DNA from 4 places in the Paenibacillus sp. FSL R10-2796 genome. Region 2 is predicted to be linked to each of the others. Evidence: riboswitches for the same ligand, from Rfam matches in the RefSeq annotation. Region 2 holds a riboswitch; each other region holds the start of a gene.
What was found. Region 2 has a riboswitch for cyclic di-GMP ahead of NST58_RS11380 (DUF6612 family protein). Riboswitches for the same ligand answer to the same signal wherever they lie in the genome.
Positions count from the first base shown of each region.

Region 1: another riboswitch for cyclic di-GMP. It lies ahead of NST58_RS02365 (anti-repressor SinI family protein); the one in region 2 lies ahead of NST58_RS11380 (DUF6612 family protein).
Region 3: another riboswitch for cyclic di-GMP. It lies ahead of NST58_RS05340 (glycosyl hydrolase); the one in region 2 lies ahead of NST58_RS11380 (DUF6612 family protein).
Region 4: another riboswitch for cyclic di-GMP. It lies ahead of NST58_RS23325 (PA14 domain-containing protein); the one in region 2 lies ahead of NST58_RS11380 (DUF6612 family protein).

Region 1 is NZ_CP150178.1:493,058-498,354, forward strand. Features, by position in the region: gene NST58_RS02360 (2-oxoglutarate dehydrogenase E1 component) at 1-1,599, opposite strand, end outside; cyclic di-GMP riboswitch class I at 2,070-2,154, shown strand; gene NST58_RS02365 (anti-repressor SinI family protein) at 2,182-2,337, shown strand; gene NST58_RS02370 (helix-turn-helix domain-containing protein) at 2,445-2,774, opposite strand; gene NST58_RS02375 (TasA family protein) at 2,944-3,552, opposite strand; gene NST58_RS02380 (signal peptidase I) at 3,643-4,233, opposite strand; gene NST58_RS02385 (hypothetical protein) at 4,235-5,297, opposite strand, start outside.
Region 2 is NZ_CP150178.1:2,554,999-2,560,295, reverse strand. Features, by position in the region: gene NST58_RS11390 (CapA family protein) at 1-227, shown strand, start outside; gene NST58_RS11385 (NADH-dependent flavin oxidoreductase) at 306-1,409, opposite strand; gene NST58_RS11380 (DUF6612 family protein) at 1,582-2,430, opposite strand; cyclic di-GMP riboswitch class I at 2,548-2,639, opposite strand; gene NST58_RS11375 (RNA polymerase sigma factor) at 2,843-3,361, shown strand; gene NST58_RS11370 (DUF4179 domain-containing protein) at 3,345-4,958, shown strand; gene NST58_RS11365 (Cof-type HAD-IIB family hydrolase) at 5,111-5,297, opposite strand, start outside.
Region 3 is NZ_CP150178.1:1,207,792-1,213,088, forward strand. Features, by position in the region: gene NST58_RS05330 (UDP-glucose/GDP-mannose dehydrogenase family protein) at 1-266, shown strand, start outside; gene NST58_RS05335 (sugar phosphate nucleotidyltransferase) at 1,002-2,375, shown strand; cyclic di-GMP riboswitch class I at 2,512-2,591, shown strand; gene NST58_RS05340 (glycosyl hydrolase) at 2,604-4,154, shown strand; gene NST58_RS05345 (glycosyl hydrolase) at 4,306-5,297, shown strand, end outside.
Region 4 is NZ_CP150178.1:5,157,201-5,162,497, forward strand. Features, by position in the region: gene NST58_RS23325 (PA14 domain-containing protein) at 1-1,790, opposite strand, end outside; cyclic di-GMP riboswitch class I at 1,945-2,043, opposite strand; gene NST58_RS23330 (hypothetical protein) at 2,319-3,044, opposite strand; gene NST58_RS23335 (helix-turn-helix domain-containing protein) at 3,256-3,573, opposite strand; gene NST58_RS23340 (hypothetical protein) at 3,698-4,021, opposite strand; gene NST58_RS23345 (Gfo/Idh/MocA family oxidoreductase) at 4,045-4,980, opposite strand; gene NST58_RS23350 (VTT domain-containing protein) at 5,144-5,297, shown strand, end outside.

The sequences.
Region 1 (5,297 bases), 2.1 Mb from region 2:
TTTCTTATGATTGCCTTCCTTCATAGTATCGTACGCACGCTGCAATACGCTTTCTGCTTCAGCATTCATCCTTTGTACGTCTTCGGCGGTAAGAACCTTTTCGTTTTTCAGTCTCTCTGCATAGACCTTGTAGACGGTTGGATGATTGCGAACCTTACCGTAGACAATAGGTTGTGTGGTTTCAGGATCATCCATTTCGTTGTGACCATGACGGCGGTAGCCGATGAGATCAATTACGAAATCTTTTTTGAATTGATGGCGGTATGCGCTAGCTAAACGTACAGCTGCTACGCAGGCTTCTGGGTCATCAGCGTTGACATGGACTATTGGGATTTCATACCCTTTGGCGATGTCACTCGCATAATGCGTAGAACGGGAATCTTCACTTTCAGTCGTAAAACCAATTCGGTTATTAACAATGATATGGATCGTCCCACCATTTTGATAACCTTGAAGTTTGCCGATATTAAGCGTTTCTGCAACAATTCCTTCACCTGGAAAAGCAGCATCGCCATGCATCAGCACCGCCATAGCTTTACTGGTATCAATCTTCGGCAGTCCTGCAGTGCTCCGATCTTCTTGTGCGGCACGAGTGAAACCTTCCACAACAGGATTGACGAATTCCAAGTGACTTGGGTTATTCGCTAGTGTTATTCTTGTGCGTACGGTTTCTCCTTCACGGACAGCACGGTCTGCACCGAGATGGTATTTCACATCACCTGTCCAACCATAGTTAATGCCTGTGGAGCCTTCGGAAGGGAAAAGCTCCTTGTTCGGAGAATGATGAAACTCTGAAAATATGATATCATAAGGTTTGCCCAAAATATGTGCAAGAACGTTGAGGCGGCCGCGATGCGCCATGCCCATCAAAATATGCTCCGCACCGTCATGTGCAGCAGCACGTACGATTTCATCTAACATCGGCACAAGAGCATCATTGCCTTCAAGACTGAAACGCTTCTGACCTACAAAAGTCTTGTGGAGGAAGGTTTCAAATTGCTCTACCTGAATCAGGCGGTTCAGGAGCTCTTTGCGTTCTGTATTATTTAGGGGTGCTGGTGAGCTGGTGGATTCTGCCTGCCTATTTAGCCATTGCAGTTCTTTTTCTTCATGCACATGCCCGAATTCATAGGCGATAGTCTTGGTGTATGCCTGACGCATACGTTGCACGGCATCCCATCCGGTATGCACATCATTCGGCGCATTTTCCCATATAAGCGTGGCAGGCAGTGCGATCAGGTCTTCGCGGGTCAGCCCATAGGTTTCAAGCTCAAGATATTTTGCCATGGGATTCTGATCGCGTACCAGCGGATCAATTTCAGCGGCCATATGGCCATATATACGAATATTGGCGATTAGCTTGGAAGCTCTTACTGCTTTTCTAAGCCATTCGGTGTCTCCCGAGATGCGCGGCTGAGGAGCCGGTTCGCTATCCGGAGTTAGGGGAGGAGGTCCCGAATTTGTAAAAAGCTCGCGATAATTATTTTCTACGGTGGAGGGATCTTTCACAAACTGTTCATATCTTTCTTGAATGTAGCCTAAATTGGGTCCGTAATACTTACTCCAAATGGATTCGTTATAGGGCTCTTTGGCTGCCATGAATACATCCTCCTTAACGGATGAACTCCATACGTGACATTTTGTGTCAACGCTTACTGGAGCTGTGATGATTGCGGTTTCATTTCTCATCTTATTGTGCTACTTTCGGCCACTGTAATCAATTCATTCTTTCGTCCAATACGTTCGCAAAATGGTATGGGTTAGCTTGTTCTAATGAAAAGAAGGGTGTTTCTTCTCATTACCCATTCTAAAGGCCTATTAAAATGATTCTATTATCCTTATTTTTAACTATTAGGTCAGTAAATATTTATTTTGCTAGTACAATTTATTTTATGTAACGGACGAGTATCGTGATAATCGGACAAGATCTTTGAAAAAAAATCTTTTATTTTTCGTTTTTAAAATAGAAAGTAACCAGGAATCGACACACTTTTCCGCTTTCTTTTTGTATAATGTTATTGCAGATAGTAATTTTATAGTTTTTTAAGTAGATCCTTTCGTGAAAAGGGTCCAGTAAAAGGTAAACTTGCCGAAAGGCAGGGGCACAAAGTCGCGGGTCTAAGGTAGAGATACTATGACAGCCGGATTGCCTGGGGACGTAAAATCTTAGGGGGAGATTTTTTGGAAAAGTCCAACCAGGGTAGCAACAGAGAACAGCAGTTTATTGATCTGGATCAAGAGTGGGTACATTTATTATTAGCAGCTAAGAAGGCTGGCATTAAGGCAGATGAAATCCGCCAGTTCTTTCATGAGAAAACTGTGCAGATCGTGCAGTAATACATTAGAGGGGTTACATATCGAAAAAGGGCACAGCGGTTCTTCGCTGTGTCCTTTTTCGGTATGATTTAGTAGAAGAGAGGATCGTACCAGATTAGTAGGAAGTATTAATCCTTTTGATCGAGCTTCCATTTCTGATAGTCCAGAAATTCTTTGAATTCGCGTTTGCTAATGCCTGAGTCCATAGCTTCCTGCACCAATCGGAACCATTCCGAATCTAAATGTGATTCCTCTGCATCATTGGGTTCTCCATAGAGTAGGGCATGAATGGATACCTGAAGCGCGTCAGCGATTTTTTCGATAAACTGGATGGATGGATTGGATTGGATGTTTCTCTCCACGTTGCTAAGATACGACTTAGCCACATCTGCTCTGTCCGCAAGCTCAGATAGGGAGAAACCCTTGTCTAGGCGGAGCTGCTGGATACGTTGGCCCATATTCTGTGGCACTATGCTGACGCCCCTCCGTAATTTTTGTTATTAGTATAGCAAATATCAATAAATCGGACAAAGTTTATTGTAAAGAGAAGAGCAGCAATCTGCTTATCCGTGGCCGGATTCAGGATCTGCTGCTCTTCGAGTATTTTATTAAATTACTTTATTGATCTTAGTAGTCTTTTTTCGCACCTTGTTTAGCTACGAAATCCCAAGTCAGTGTTAAGCTATCGCCTTGGAAAATATTTTGATCTTGGTTATTTTCCACAAATTCGAATTGGACGGAGAAGCTGTCGTTGGTACCGGCTTTAATACCGGATGCTTCGGTAAAGAGTTGATCCCAACCTGTATTTTTTACGAGATCCGGATGCTGACTTTTTAAAGCAGCAAGTGTAGTCTCATAAACTACATTTTCAGGAGAGACGATAGGTACTCCTTTATCATTATTTCTAAGGAATTTAACTTTAATGAACTCGGCTAAATCCAGGTAGTTATCTCCTTTAGCATCCGTGATTTGAGTCGATGTATTCAGAATAATAGATCCGATATCGAGCGAACCATCGTTTTTCAATTTGAAGGATTTAGTTACCGTATCACCTGGTTTCAGGTTAGGAATATTAACGATGACAGAAGGGTCGGAGTTCAGATCGAGCGTGCCCGCTGCGAATGTAGCTGTGCTTTGCGCAGTGTCGCTAAAGTATGCGAAGGTTCCTCCGCCGATTAATGATAAACCCAGTGCTGCAGATGCTACGCCAAGACCCAATGTTTTCTTGATACCCATAATAAAATTCCTCCTCAAATTTGTGTTTGAATTTTTTATAAAATTTATATATTGTATCTTCCGGTTCGTAAGCGGAAGTGGACAATCAACTTAGGGCTGTGTTTCTGTTGGGGGCGGCGACGCTGGCAGTAGGGCAGCATTTTTCTTTTCTAATGCAGCTACAGCCTTCCAAGAGGTATACAGAGCATAGAGCAGAAGCATCAAGCCAGGCACGATCATGAGGACTACACTTCCAGCTTTGGAAACCGCGAAATTCATAGCGTAACCGACATAGGGTACAGTGACCCCGGTATACTGAGCTACAACATTCACAGAACTGGTAGGGTTCATGTCGGGCGCGTCGTTGTTATCGCCTTTAGTGCGATAAACAGCTTCACCAGTAGCGTTATTGACGGTCGCTTCTACAATCCGGTGAGTAATGAGCAGATTATCTTCATTCCTAAAGGTGATGACATCGCCTGGTTTGAAACGATTCATATCCCCTCCGGGTTTTAATGCGACAATTGAGCCTGTCTGAATTCCTGGTTCCATCGATCCTGAGAGTACGGTTTTGATCTCATATCCGAAGAAAGCAGGTTCACCGCCGGAGGCCTTGGATAACACTACGGCTGCCACCAGCAGAATAAAGATCACAAGCATTAAGCTCGATAGGGTATTATTGATAATTTTTTTAATTCGCATCTTATTCTCCACCTTTCTCAGGTTGAGGGTCCGAAGGAGCTTGGGTTGCTACCGGCGGGGTAGTCGTACTGTCTTCCGCCTTTGGCGTCTCTTGTGGAGCCTCTTGCTGAGGGACATCTTTTGGAATTGTGAGCTCTTCGTCAATTTCCGGCTTTACCGGGTCAGTGGCTGGGGCTTCAGGTTGTTCTTTATTTGGGGCTTCCGGAGCAGTTTCGCCTGATGTTGGAGGGGTTGCCTCAGCTTTCGCTTTATCCTCGGCTTCTTGTTGCTTTTTCTCCTCAGCCAAACGTTCTTCTTCTTTTTTCGCTTCTTCTTCTTTCTTTGCTTGCTCTTCTTCTAGCCGAGCTTTTTCAAGCTCTTCTAGTTTTTGCTCGCGAGTCTGACTGATCAATTGGAGTTTATCTTGAAGGGTAGTGATACCTGAGGTTGCCGATTCTTTATGGTTAGTCAATTCGGTATTTAGAGCTTCATAAGATGAGGTGAGGTCGCTAGAGATCACGCCGTCTGGTTGAGTGAAGGTAATCAGGAATGGCAGTGGCTGTGGGAACTCTCCTTCGCGTAATTCAAGTTGTCCATAAACATCACTGGTAACTACCGAAGCGAATGGAAGACCGACATCGTGTATGGAGGTTAGGTAACTAATAACTCCATTTAAGGAAGCATTCAAGGATTCCGAGATCACACCGCTTTGATTCAGGCTGCTTTGTAAATCTCTGAAAAATTGCTCGTCCTTGATTTCTAGACAGTTGGAATCTAGAGAAGTCATATATCCTCCTATCTGGAAGAGTAAGGCTGCTGCTGCACTTAGCTCATTGTGGATTTGATTCCAAATTTGGCTGTTAGCCGCCAGTTGCTCGTTAACGCTATCTATTTGGGATTGAAGCGCCGCTATTTGCGAAGAAATCTCTTCTGCAGCGACATCAAGCTCTTCCAGCGACATCCCTTCTATTCCCGAAACGTCCGAGTAGTTAGCTGATGAGGAAAAGGGCTGTAGTGATTCTTTTAAAGTGAGCGCTCGATTAACATGCTCTTTGAACTCTGTAAGCAGTGCCTTGATCGAATTC
Region 2 (5,297 bases):
TTCTTACGCTTAAAATAAAGAAGGATGAAAAAGGACACACGAGTATAACTAACGTAGGTTACATCCCGACTTGTGTAGATCGAAGAATAAAAAGCGGCAGGAAAATTACAGAGATCATCCCCATCCGCGACGCATTAAAGAGAAGCGACACCGACATAAAAACAGAACGGCGAAATCTCATGAATCGAATGTTGAAACATACGACAACAATCTTAAAGAGGGAATAGAGTCGTTACAGAAAAATAACGTTCCGCGGAATTTACCGCGGAACGTTATAGATTTAGACCTCAAAACTGTGTTTGGGTTTAGCGTAAACGATCAGGCATCATTAATTTAAGGAATTCTAGAATACCATTCTCTACTACGAGTTCTTCTCTATCTTGATCAGCAAGTACTCTTCTGATGATATCTTCTTTACCCTCCAGCACTTTACTTGTCCAATGAGGATCAATGATAAGAGATCGTCCTACTGCTACTAATTCAGCATTTGTCAACGTGTCCTCTGCGTCCTGTTTGGTACGGATATCTCCTACCCCAATTAAAGGTACACGGCCATTGATTTTCTCATGTACATATTGCAGGATTGATTTTTCTTTAAAATCTTCTGATGCAGATACTTTCTTAAAATCCCCTAATGAAATATGCAGATAATCCAGCTTTTTATCAGCTAATTTATCAATAAGATAAAAGGTATCGGTGATTTTAATTCCAGGCTCTTCATATTCTTCTGGAGAAAAACGATACCCGACAATAAAATCCTTAACCTTTGAATTGTCAACGACAGCAATAACTGCATCCACTAATTGGTTAATGAAATTAAATCTTTTCTCTAAGCTTCCGCCCCATTGATCTTCACGACGGTTGGAGTGTGGAGAGAAGAATTGTTGGATTAAATATGTGTTTGCTCCATGAATTTCTACCCCGTCAAATCCAGCTTGAATAGCACGTTGAGTCGCTTTTTTAAAATCCTCAATTACACCGAAAATTTCATCTTCTGTTAATGCTCTTGGAATTTCTGCATTCGGGCGTTCGGCAGCAATGGCGCTGGAGGAAACGGGTTGTACGCCACGCAATATTTTTGAATCTGTCATTCTTCCTGCATGGAATAGCTGTAAAATAGCCTTTGTTCCATTTCGTTTAATAGTAGATGCTAATCGGCTGAGGCTAGGAATAAATTCATCGGAGGAAACACTAAGTTCACCTTCCCATCCTTTTCCACCCTCTTGTACATTTGCTGCCGCAGTGATGACCGCACCTACTTCGCCCGTTCTTAGCGAATAGTATTTCAATTCATCTTGTGTTACTACACCGTCATAAAAGCTCATTCGCGTGGTCATTGGAGCCATAAACACTCGGTTTTTTAATGTCAGCCCTCTGCGAAAAGTTAATGCTGTGTCTAGTGCTATCATCTTTTTCCCAACTTTCATTAAATTATATTTAGATAAATTATTATATACATGCGCATACATATAAATTACAGCAATGATTTATTCTTGTCAACTAATAAAGAACTGCTGTTGGATACAACAAAAAGCGCTGTTCCGCTGAACAGCGCTTTTCGCTCGTTATGAATCGTCCTTATTATTCTAGTTCGGCCGGTTTTACAATGGCTGCACCTTTATTATTTTTGGAATATTTAGCTTCGATTTTCGTGGTGTATGTATCTTTGGCTCCATCACTTACCAGCACATAACTCAGATCGACTGTCAGCTTTTCCGTTTGCCAGGTCTTAGTATTGACGAATAATTTCCACGTTACGCTTTTGGGTTGAACTGTCTCTCCATCCCAGAGGTTCTCCTGGTCATAGAGTTTGATTATCCCCTTAGCTGCTGTCGGATCGGTTACCGTGAATTGTAAGACTGTTTGTGCGCCAGCAGTGCTGACTTTCATGGATTTTTTATAACTTTTGACCGAATCAAGCATGGAAACAGGATCGTATTGGCCTTTAGAGTAAAAGGCATCCCATTCCGTTTTCTCCAGTCCAAGCCAATATTGTGCATCAGGATCGATTGGCTCCCCGTCATCGTCGTAACCTTCATCTTCAGATTCATCGATCAGTTCACTTCCGTCTACAAGATAGTAAAACTCCTTGTCATTGGCATATAGACTGTACGATGTTTCTAAAAGACTACTAGCGACAGTGCCTGCTGCGGCAAAATTCGGCAGACGGTTGATATCCAGCTTCAGAGTGTTGGTGTTGCTGATACGCACCCCGCTTCTTTGAATATCCTGTTTTTTGGTCACATCCAGATGGAAATTCTTTATTGCTTTGGAGGCTGCCGTTACTTTGCTGATCATCTGATCCGCGGTTACTACTGTTGAGGTAGCTGCTGACACTACTCCTGGATTAGACATCCATCCGATCGTTCCGGACAGCAATAAAGCACCTACTGCCAAACTAGTACCTATTGTTTTGAAAAAACTGTTCATGTACTTCCCCTTTCGGCCCCTTGCGATAATGTAACGCCGTATAGGTCGAAATAATAAAAGAGCTCAAAATAGACTACATATTCTTAGAGCTATCCTTTATGCTTCATAAGACATCCCTATGGCGGCCTGGCGATCATTTCCTTCTGTCGAAAGGTTTTAGACCCATGGCTTTGTGTCATCATCTTTCGATGATTTTACCTTTAACGCGGACATTCAATTAGTTTTAATAGATTACGGACGCATGTCCCACCGCTAATTTTATCATGGTTATAATTACCTGTAAACGACTTATCTTCCATTCGAATTCGCTATGATACTCAGAAGAAATACTACAATCAAAATGAAAAATGAACGATTACATACGCTTATAAGTCTTATTAATGAGAACAGCAAAGACAGGGGGTGCAGCAAAATGAGTGACCGGGAAATTTTCGAGCTCTATAAAGAACAAGTATATTATTTTTGTTACTACTTAATGAAAAATCAGGCAGATGCGGAGGATATTTCCCAAGAGGTATTTGTAAAAGTTATCTTAGCGGATAAGTCGAAGGTAAGAAACTTGAAAGCTTGGATTTTACGAATTGCTTCGAATGAGTGCAACAGTGTGATCAAAAGGCGTAAGACGGGGTGGATGAAAGAAGTACGTAATTATTTACTATCCAGGTCTGAGGAATCAAACCCTGTAGAAAAACGTTTGGATCGACAGGAAACTAAAAAAGAATTACAAGGGTTATACAGTCAGCTTCCTGACAAAATCAGAATGGTAGTAGTCCTTCGTTTTATAAACGAATTGACTGTACCCGAGATCTCTAAAGTTATGAGCATACCCGAAGGAACTGTAAAATCCAGACTGAACAAGGGACTTAAAATACTAAATAGAATGGGTGGAACCCAACTAAAGGAGCTGAATAGTAATGAGTCTGTATATTGAAAAAGATAAACATATTCCCCGACCGGATTATGATTTGATGTGGACTGCCATAAAACAAGAAGCTTATACACGTCAAAGAAATCTGCATGCCTCCCAGAATACTCCTAGGTCTAATAAAAAGGTTATTCCTATCAGTATTGTCTTCTCTTGCCTCTTACTTGTAGCCATTCCTGTATTCGCTAGTATGACGATTAATTGGGATAAAATTGGTGGTCGAAGTGTGAGCAATGCATTAAATAACGGCATCGGTCAACAGTATAATCTTCAAACTTCCAGTTCAGGAGTAACAATGAATTTGAACGGTGTTGTAACTGATGGAGAAAAAATGAAAATGCTGTTATCACTTGATACTAAATCTGATCTATCCAAATATACTGGATTTGCTACAGAGGAAAACATCATGACTAGTGAATCCGGTGCCAAGGCAAAGGTATACGGTTATTTAGAATACGATCCTGAAAACCAGAAACTCATTGGAGTATATGAGACACCTGATACATTAAAGAATGATAAAAAGGACTACAGGTTTGAAGCACGGAATCTCATTTTTTACAGTGATCGGAATATTCCCTTACAATCTAATCATCAAGCAGGGGATACTATCAATACTGGAGTTAAGCAATATCCAAGCATTCAAATCGAATCCGTTCGACATGTTTCCAATCAAACCATTATCCGTTACAAAGTCGCTGCATCACCATCTGACTTAGGACGGGGTAATCCACATTTGGTAGTTAGTACTGGTGGTCAAAAGAATGAAGCAATTCCAACCATCATGCCTAACGAAGGATCGGATTTATTTATTGAACAGGTTTTCAATATAACTGAATCAGATTGGAAGGAAGCTAGTCTTCATTTTAGTTACATTGAAGAAGCGAAACGATTTTCAGGTACGTGGAAGTTCGATTTTAAAGCAGATGGACAAAAAGCAAGTGAGGCGATTTACACTAAGAAACTGTATAACAGTCCTGAATTTCAAGAAAAGACCGGCATAACCTTAGATCAGCTAGTGGTTACCCCTTTGGATATCCAAATTCTAATAGATGAAAATGATTCGCTTAAAAAAGGAATTGTCCACTATAATACCGCTCAGTTGGTTATAGGTGATCAAACAATCACTGGGGGTTGGAATTTGAAAGGAGATCATTCCGAAAGCTACCAGCATTTATTTCAATTCGAATCTCCGGAATGGTATAACGACTGGTCCGATGTTCCAATGAAACTTATATTAAAGGATGCTGTCATTGAGAAACGTGATACTACTAAGAATTGGATCACTATAAACAAACCTAAAGAAGAAAAGCAGTTCACTTCACTTGATGTCGATGGGTTAAAAATTGAATTCACTTACTATACTGAGGGCGAAAATTTGATTGTCGAATCAACATCCAAATCTTCTGGCTTCAAAAGCGTTAACCAAACTACGTTACGGATTAATGGCAAAGAAGTGGTGCCTGAAATTACACCTAAGGGCATGATATCTACAGGAACTAATATTGATAGCTACAAAGATATCCCTTTCGACGAAAAAATCGAACTGAACCCTGGAATCTATAAATATAGCGATCCTAGCCGGAACGAGGAAATTAAACTTTAATGCAGGAAGTTAATCTATGTCCCGCCCTTTCTAGTTAATCCTAAGGGCGGGTTATTTATGGATAAAATCATTTCTGTTTATGTTTCTCTTTTATTTCCTTTACAACAAAAAAAGCATAGAACGGACTCAAGTCCGCTTTATGCTTTCCATTATTAAGATAAACAATATTTAACCAGCGCATCTCGCACACCATGCTCGTTGTTAGACCCCGTGACAGCATTCGCTGCCGCTTTGACCTCAACCGGAGAATTATCCATCGCAACGCCCATACCCGCGTATGTAAGCATAGAAATATCATTAAAATAATTACCGATCGAAAGAACTTCCTCTTGCGGAATT
Region 3 (5,297 bases), 1.3 Mb from region 2:
ATCATCCGCAGCTTCGCTGGTGCAATCTGCCTGAGGAAGCGGCTGAGGGCAGCGATGCCGTATGCCTCTTGACCGATTGGAGCCTACTCAAGGATATTGATCTGCATCAGCTGGCGAAAAGCATGCGCAATGGGGTGCTGATCGATGGACGCAATGTGTATTCCAAGGAGCAAATTGAGGGTACCGGCCTCGTTTATCATTCTGTCGGCCGCCCGCAGATGGGTGGATTGAGCGGTTATTCTGCTAGTGTGGCTGGAGCGGTTTAATCTAAGTTATATTGATTGAACTTGTGATTTTTCTATTTAGGGATGAGCCGTGACTCCAGAGAATGTTTGGACTTCCAGCCCCTGTTGTCTGCAGATTTCCTGATTTTAACCGCTGATAGCGGTAGAAATCCGCAGACAAAGGCGGACGCTAACGCTCTTACAGTTCCCAAATTCCCCTCCGCCCCTTCGTTCCCTTATTTTAAGGTTCTAAGCAATTTATAAAGTTAGGTACTCTGATTATATACCGCAGTAGCATTTGTAGTTGTCATTGTCTCTGTCTCTGTGGTGGCAACTAGTCTTGCTCTTGTAGTTGCAGTTGTTCTTACAGTTGTTGCAGTTGCAGCTGCCTCCCCCGGAGCAGAAGCAAATCTTTAGAAAAACGTGCTTGCTTCCGGCTGGTACAGCCCGGTACGCACGGATCAGTGTTAAAAAGTAGTTGGTTAGGTTAAGAACGGAAAGGGAATTTGGAACTGTAGAAACGGAGTGTTCGCCCGAAAGATTTCCGTAGGAAAGCTAGCTTCGAAAGCATATGCTATCCTCGGATTTCTACCGCGAGAAGCGGTTCAATCAGGAAATCTGAGGATAACAGCGATCGGAAGTCCAAAATCCCTTGGAGTGGTTTCTACCTAACAAATTTTTTTAGTGCATCCGCTCGAAATAAGGCTAAGTGGAAGCTGACGTTTTGATAACAATTCAAATATGCTCGATTTCCATAATTCAAGGAGGGTTCATTCTATGAAAATGGTACTTCTATCAGGCGGTTCAGGTAAACGGTTATGGCCGTTGTCCAACGACTCACGTTCAAAGCAATTTCTAAAGGTACTTGAAAGCCCTCAAGGTGAACCAGAATCCATGGTACAACGTGTCTGGAGACAGTTGGAGGAAGCAGGGATGGCAGAATCATCTTATCTGGCCACCGGCCGCGGCCAAGTAGAAATGATACAAAGCCAACTGGGAAGTCATGTGCCGATTATCGTTGAACCGGAGCGTCGGGATACTTTTCCGGCTATCGCCTTAACAGCTACCTATCTTTATTCAGTGGCAGGTGTTTCTCCAGCGGAGACGGTAGCAATATTGCCTGTTGACCCTTATGTAGAAGCATCCTTTTTCGATACCATAGCTATGCTTGAGGAGACCATGCTGGAAAGTGGAGCAAATCTGGCTCTAATGGGTGTTGTTCCTGAACATGCCTCAGAGAAATACGGATATATTATTCCTACCACCGAAGAGGCGGGGGAAAATGGTTTTATGAAGGTGAGTCACTTTCAAGAGAAACCAGACCGCATACAAGCAGAACAGCTCATCGAACAAAATGCCTTGTGGAATTGCGGCGTGTTTGCCTTCCGCTTAGGGTACTTGTTAGATATTTTGCAGCGTAAAGGGTTGCCTTTAGGATATGAAGAATTGCAGAAGCAGTATAAGCTATTGTCTTCCATCAGCTTTGATTATGAAGTGGTGGAGAAAGAAGAACATATTGTGGTGCAGCCGTATGATGGATTCTGGAAGGATCTTGGAACGTGGAATACGCTGACAGAGGAAATGAGCAGCAAGCATGTAGGAAAAGGTTTTGTGACGGCGGATTCTGAGGGGACTTGCTTGATTAATGAGCTGGACATTCCGATAACGGTAATTGGTGCGAAGGATCTGATCATTGCGGCTAGCCCGGATGGAATTCTAGTTACCCATAAAGCTGAGAGCCCACGGATTAAAGAAGTGCTGAAGACCTTTGAACAAAGACCGATGTACGAGGAACGCCGTTGGGGCCATTACAAAGTTATTGATTATGTGAAATATGATGAAGGCAATGAAGTGCTGACCAAACGGATTTTTATATCCGAGGGGAATAATATCAGCTATCAATTACATCGCAAGCGTAGTGAAATTTGGACAATCGTCAGCGGCGAAGCAAGTATTGTGCTGAATGAGAAAAAACATAATGTGAAGGCTGGGGACGTGGTACGTATACCGGAAGGAACGAAGCACGCGATCCTTGCTTTGACGGATGTTGAGTTTATAGAGGTACAGACGGGGTCTGAATTAGTAGAAGAAGATAACATACGTATTACTTTAGACTGGAATGATATAGAACTACAACAATTCATTTCATAGGTCTAACCTATCTATTTAACCAATTCAAAATTTCTTGAAACAGGTAAATTGACTCAATTATCAAAAAAAGTCATAAAAACACTAAATAGATCATTAATTGTCGTCGATACTTACGGTAAGAGAGATTATTTCTCTTAAATTGAAAAGGCAAACCTATCGAAAGGTAGGGACGCAAAGCTATAGGGCCTTCGAAAGAGTGGCAGCCTGGCTACCGAAAGGGAGATTATTTTGAAAGCTTACCGTACGTATCGATTGTTTGGTGCATTTCTGTCACTCGTCCTGTTTCTGACTGCACTTCCGCTGGCTGTTGGAATTTCGCCGTCTATTGTCATAGCTGCTTCAAATTCTGGAACGCCGGTTACCCCAGGTGCCTCACCTGAAGCCGTAAAGCTGCTTAACTATTTTTACTCGATCTCAGGAAAAGGCATTATTGCTGGTCAACATGACTATTTAGAAAGTCCAGATGAAATTAACAATATGCTGAAGGGAACCAGCGGACAATATGCGGCTCTTCACGGTTATGAAATGGGTGCGATCAGTGGCCAGTCCGAAGCAACGATGGCTTGGCAACGTCAAAATGTGGTGAACAGCGCCATCAACTGGAATAAAGCGGGCGGGATCGTAGCTATGACTTTTCATGCTAACCTGCCGGGCACCTCTTATGACTGGGATAATGTGAAAAAAACACTTAGCCAGAGTGAGTTCGATAGTTACGTTACACCGGGTACCAAGCAATATAACAATCTGATCGCTGAGCTTGATAAGGTGGCCGTCTCTTTAAAAAGCTTGCGCGATGCCAACGTTCCGGTGCTTTGGAGACCCTATCATGAAATGAACGGGAACTGGTTCTGGTGGGGGAAGAAAAATAACTTTTCTACACTATGGAATATTATGTATGACCGTTTTGTTAACGTTCATAAATTAAATAATTTGTTATGGGTATGGAGTCCGAATGCTCCCAATGTTTGGTCAGATCCTTATGCGCTAACTTATCCAGGTGCTGATAAAGTAGATATTCTGGCAGCAGATATATACGAAAATGATTACCAGCAAAAATACTATGACAGCTTATTGAGTCTAGCCGCAGGCAAACCGATTGCGATCGGGGAAAATGGTGAAATGCCTAATCTGGAGAAGCTTCAGCAATCGCAAAGTAAATGGACGTATATGATGAGCTGGGGAAAAATGCTTTACGAGAATAACAGTGCAGACACAATCAAAACATTTATGAATAGCAACTATACCCTGACCAGAGATAAATTAAATACTGGTCTGGCACCGACACCTAGCGCCGCACCAGCGCCGGCACCTTCTGAAGAAGAGGGGGAGGCAGCAATTCCTCTCGCGAAGGGGCTTGCAGGAGAGTATTACAACAACATGCAATTGTCGGGAGCAGCAACTCTTAACAGAACTGATGCAATAATCGATTTCAATTGGCGGCAAGGCTCCCCGGATGCCGCCCTCGGGATTGATCGGTTCTCCATACGTTGGAGCGGTAAAATTAAGCCATTATATAATGAGCAATATACATTTTACACTACCTCAGATGATGGTATCCGTGTCTGGGTGAATGGGGAATCCGTGATTGATAGTTGGACTAAGCAAAGTGGTACTGAGCGTAAGGGCACTATAACGCTGAAGGCTGGCCAGCTATATGATATCAAGGTGGAGTATTACGAGAATGAAGGCGATGCGAGAGTCCGCTTGATGTGGGAAAGTGCTAGTCAAGCTAAAGAGACAGTTCCAGCAAGTGCACTTTTTCTTCCGGATGTCTCCTGATTGATGAAAATTAAAGGTCGATCCTTAGTGGCTCTGCGTTATTGCAGAGCTACTAAGCTATAGTCCTCATTAGGTCAGAAGACGATTGTCCGATAACAGGTATGTTTTTAACACCTGTGGAGGCAGTACAGCTACCGAAAGGAGGATTTATTTGCGTAAATATTATAAGAAAAACAGATTGTTGTTTACTATGTTACCGGTGTTTATTATTTTTTCCTTGCTGCCTTGGGGAGAGGTTAAAAGTCTTCCGAAGGCTATGAGTGTTTCTTCCTCTCTACCTCCGGCTATACCAAGCAATCCTTCGGCTTCTGAAGAAGCCAAGCAACTGCTGAGTAATTTGGTGAATCTACGTGGCAAAGGGATCTTGTCCGGCCAGCATGATTATCTAGAAAGTCCAGATGAACTGGTTCATAAGCTGAAGAATACTTCGGGACAAAATGCCGTTCTACATGGTTATGAATTAGGGGCGATTAATAATCAATCCGAAGGGACGATCGCAGAACAGCGGCAAGCTGTTATAGACAGTGCAATTGAATGGCATCAGGAGGGTGGCATTGTAGCCATGACCTTCCATCAGAGCTTACCGGGAACCTCACCAGAATGGTCCAATGTAAACAGAAGTCTCAGTCAAGAGAAATTTAATGCTTATGTTACACCTGGGACAGCTCAGTATAAGAGGCTAATTTCAGATCTAGACGAGGTTGCTGGATATTTGGGTCAGCTGCGTGATGCCGGAGTGCCGGTCTTATGGCGACCTTACCATGAAATGAATGGTGGTTGGTTTTGGTGGGGGAAAAAGGACAATTTTTCAGAGCTGTGGAGTATTGTCTATGATCGTTTTGTAAACACACACAAGCTAAATAATCTACTGTGGGTGTGGAATCCAAATGCACCGAATGAATGGTCAGATCCATATGCTGCATATTATCCCGGTGGGGATAAACTCGATGTTCTGGCTGCGGATATCTACAATAACGATTATAAACAGTCCTACTATGAGGATCTGCTCGCATTGGCCGAGGGTAAACCTATCGGAATCGGGGAGAGTGGGCAACTGCCGAACCCGGATGTATTAACTGAGAAACAAAATAAATGGGTCTATATGATGACCTGGGGAAAATTACTGACAGAAAATAATACGCT
Region 4 (5,297 bases), 2.6 Mb from region 2:
GAAGGGACTACTTCTTTAATCTGTTTGTCACTTTCCCAGAGCAAACTGGCTTGAGGATTTCCCAAGTCATTGGCATATTCCATTCTGAGATCATATTTCATTCCTGCCTCAAGTTGAATTGTTCTCTGTGCAGAGTTATACCTAGCTGACCATTGATCAACAAGAAGTTGATCATTTACCCATAACTTAACTCCACCATTGGTATTAACAAAGAACGTATACTCTCCCGAATAATTAGGTTGTACCTGACCTGTCCAGCTCACGGAAAATCGTTTATCTGCAATACCAGGTACCCCCAAAACTGGTTGCCCCGACAAGAAGATGGATTCATCCAACTTTGTCACCTTCTGACCAGTAAAATCGCTCCCACTGAAGTACTCAGCTTTCAACCCCGAAACGGCATATTTCAAAAGAGTGTGCCCTTCCGTTCCATATCCAGTGTGAATGTTTGGCCTTTGATTTGTGATCAGATCACCACCTACCGCAAACAATCCTCCGGTTGTAATGTTTAAATGATTATTCACACTAATGCTGTCGCGGACGAACAGGTCACCTTTCTTCACTTTCAAATCAGCTACAAGATTATTGGATATAACCACTCCTATTGAAATCTCGTCTTCAATATTCATAATTACATTAGTATTAATATTCAAACTTCCAGGAACCAATACTCTCTTCGCTTCTATATTGAGCGTACCGCTGTTATAAGTTAAATCACCTGCGAAAAGTTCATTGTCTACATGAAAATCCAGATTATTATTCAATTGAAAAGCACCTTGCACCCATAGATTCCCATTTGACTCATCACTACTGCCGTTTAAGATATTTAAAGACAATGCAGCGTTGGCATTTAGCCCTCCCTTCAGGATTAAGGTTCCGTAGACAGTAATGTTCAAGAATTGATTGGTATTAATACCCTCTAATATTAAAATAACCGGCTTGTCCGGACTTCCAAAAGTAACACTCTTCTCTAAATTGAGATGTCCTGCTTTAATAATTGCTGGACTATGTAGGCTTGAAGTAACAGCTTGATGGATCGCAGTAACATCACTGCCACTAACAGTGAAAGCAGTTTGTTCATATTGTTGTATCCGTAGCTTGATATTGTCAGTCTGTTCGTTCATATATCTGGAGATCTCCCCTTGGAGTCCCTTCACTTTTATAAACGGAGGAGCATTATGTACATTGACCATCGTCCCTGACATCAATACCTTGTTCCCGGCTATCTTATTTTCTTCTGCTGGCAAAGCGATACGGGGTTGTGCAAGAGTAGGAGTGAACATGTTAACCATAGAAATTTCGATATTATTTAATGCCGTTTCTACATTAGGACTATTAATCTGACTCAAGCTTAGCTTTCCATCCCTTACAGTAACACTTTTCTTCAATGTAGAATGCTCTCCAGGGTCTAACGATAGACCATCCCAGAATATAGTGCCTTCCACATCCAGTGCATTCTTACTTCCATATACTGAATCACCCACAGTTACAGCTACTTCATAGATACCATTGTCTAATTGAATCTCCCACATCCCGTCAGGATGCATTAATGTCAATGTATCGAGAGTAGGATTTCCGTACGAGCTCTGACTCATATTAAACTTGTTCTGCAAGTCATCATAAGTAGCTCTTGTAACAGTGGAATTTGTATGATCTGTAGTCCAACCGTAGGCATAGTTGTTTTTAACACCGAATACTTCTCCGTAATCAGCGAGAAACCCCTCTGGAGTATGCGATTGCATAGGTTGAAATTGAATTTTAATTGTCTCTCCTTGCGCAAGGACTTTCATGTAACTCCCACCAAGAAAAGGAGCAAACAGCTGAATTAACAACAATAAACATAATAATTTACTTATTAATCTCTTTCTTTTTGTCATAATGTCCTCCGATTTAAGAATAAGTTCAAATGCTATCCATAAAAAAACACAAAAAAAAACCACTAGAAGAAGCGGCCCGGCTACCATTCGTTAGCATCCTTAGATGTTCGAATAAGGCCCGTGGCTTTGCGTCCCTGACTTTCGTGCAGGTTTGCCTTTTTAATTCAAATGGTTATTAAAGGAAATCGAAAACAGATTCAATACTCCACTTACAATGTATTCTCTGCTTGGTAATAATACCCTATAACTGAATCACTGGATATAGTCATTACTGTGAACTTTGTCGTTTTTCATCTAATTCTTTGTTATAACCTCCCTATCAACAACCAAATTTACTAATATATAGAAAAAATACGCCTCTTCATAATAATATCCTAGTACGAAATACCTAAGACAATTTCTGAAGAGGCGCATCAATTGATCACACCAAATCTGTATCTTCTATTGAACATAAGCCTGCATATACGTTCGCTTACCCTTTGCGTCCTTCAAATAAGGTCCTAAACCAGCAAAGCGGGAGTGATCCATATAAACACCAGTCATCCATCTGCCTTCTGTTAGGCCTCCGTTCCATTTGAGGACAAGGTCAGGGGCGGCTATCCATTCCTGATAAATCTGTATATTCTGATCTTTGTACTCTTTACAAGGCTTAGACTGCTCCAGAAGACGTAGATCATTAAGGTAAGTTGGCACGAAATAAGAGGATATCGTATGCAAATCATCTTCATCAAAAAAGGGCTCATCCCCTAAAAAGGGTTTGAATAATACGGTATTCTCGTACATGGACCAAATTAGGGCTTGTAGCACCATGCTTTGGCGAATGCCATTATGGAACTTATATTGTCGTTGATTACTCGCCACATTCACTTCTTGAAGAGGTTCCGTCGACTCCAGGCAATGCCGTTCACAGCCGATACATTTCCAGCCAGAAGGACTTTGAATCCATTTTTGAAAAATAGTCCCGCTATCATTGTTGCCTTTGTAGAGTGAAGAGATAATGCTGTAAGGCACGCCAATCCACGCATCCCATAAGGAATCTGGAAGATGGCTATGCAGCATGAACAACGTCTTGTCATAGATGAGCTGTACTTTGATCGAAGCGTTCTCCAGCTCAGCAACATCCTTTTTTCCATACGTTATTTCCCGGGAAAACAGGGTGGTCTTCATCTCCCTCGCCTCCTAATAGTTTTGCTATGCCTGTACTCCAGCTGAGTAGATTTGAGCAAAAACCAATATTGCAAGCGTTTCCATGCAAGGAACATACAACGTTTTTTCTATTATATTACAGATTTTTTCGATCTGTGCAAGGTTTTTATTTAAAAATTGAAAAGCCCTCCTCCGTTCTTCAGGAAAAAGGGCCACAACACGACTTTGATTTCTACTCTACCCAGCTCTCAGCCCAAGACTGAATCTGCTGCATAACAGGCTCCAGCGCACGGCCTTTGTCTGTTAGTTCATATTCAATACGCACAGGTGTTTCCGGGTATACATGTCTAACCAGAATACCCTCACCTTCCAAATCCTTCATCCGCTCGGACAGCATCTTATCGCTCATTGAAGGAATGAGGCCGGAAATATCTTTAAACCGCTTCGGTCCACTCATCAATGTCTGAATAATAAGTCCATTCCAACGTTTGCCTAAGAAAGAGAAGGCTGTCTCAAATCTGGGACACATCGAAATTTGATGTTCTTCCATTGTTCTCACCTCTCACTAGCGAAACTTACTATTAGTTAGTATATATAATATTAACACATTTCATCCCTGATGAACATCGTTTACTAAAAAAAGTTCATCTGACATTATCATTATATCCTCGTTGTCAATCCCCTGTATGTGCTCTAGATTCCCTTTTAGAGATCGCTTCTGTCACGATTTGCGCCAAGTCATCATTTCCGAATAAGGAGAGTACGCCCAGAACTGTGTCATCAGAAATATCCCCTGCTTCCTCCGCTGAAACCGTTAGGGCAAGCGCTTTTCGCAAGGCTTCATTCCCTTCTTGCTGTGGATAAGCCTGCAAATACAAACTGTGCGGGTCGAGTCCTTGATTCACGCACCACTGGGCGAATACAAGGATCATCATCTCTTCCTCACGCTTATAGCTTTCGATGATTTGTTCCTCCACTAATTTACGGTTGTCTTCCATAATTTACTCCTTTCTTAGAGACCTCATTCAGCAAGCTGAGCTGCCAATCTATGACTAGGCAGAACTGCTGAAGCAGCAATACTGCATAACTCTGGTGTATTTATATTGTTCAGGAAATGATCTACCACTCCACCAAAACCTCTTCTATCCAGCACCGTATCCCAGCTTCCAAAGCTCTGGGTCCGTGGCAAAGCATTTTTTTCATATAGGATGGCTTGGTCCAGATCTGCCACTTCCACCGAACGTCCATTACCGTGCAGCTCCAGCTTCTCCAAATCAACACCCGCCTCACGAAGCATGCTATACATCCCCACTGAGCCTTGCTCCCAACCCAGCATTCCAGATGCCTGCACAAGTCGCCCCTCTCCATTGGATTGAAGATTACTGCGAAGCAGCTCATACTGATCTCCACATAACCATAACAGCAGATCAAGCATATGAATCAAGTCGTCATGCACAGTCTCACGGCTGCTGCCTAACTGCAGCTTCGTGCGATGTTTAATCGCGTGGCAATGGCTAATGCCTCCGGCTTCCTCGAGCCAACTCTTGGCAGTGACATACATTGGGGCAAAACGCCGATTAAAGCCCACGCCTAGCAGCAGCCCTTTATTTTCTGCCAGTTCTGCCATCCTTCTGGATTCTTCCAGATCATAGGACAGCGGCTTATCTACATACACCGAAATCCCATGTTCGAGACATTTTGTTACTATATCATAATGGGTCGTCGTTGGGCTATGCACAAATACTGCATCCAGATCCCAAGACAACAGCTCGTCCAAATTTGTCGTACCTTTAGGAAAACGGTAGGCTTTAACAGCTTGCTCTACTGTTGTGGATGAGTGACTGAGAACCCCCACTACCTCAACTTGTCCATGCTGAGAGAGCAGTGGCAAATATACTTTGCGGGCGATATTTCCAATCCCGATGATGGCGACTCTTTTGCGTGCAGAAACAATCAATGATCTAACTCCCCTCTTTATAATTCAAGAATTTATCTCTCTCTTTGTTCTCTATAAATGCTATTATACCTGCTTGGCGTCCGCCGACAATGATCTACACTTCAATATTTACTTTTTATCCCGTATGATGAGATGAATGAGTGGAAGAAAGGGTATATTAGCTATGAGAAAATGGTTCTCGATTATTCTTTATGTTTCGGGCACAATCCTTGCGTTTATCTACAGATATGACATCCTTAGCTGGATGAAAGAGGATCATAATCTTTTCAGCTCTATAGGGATCGCAACTTTACTGGCTCTCTTTCCAGTTGTACCGT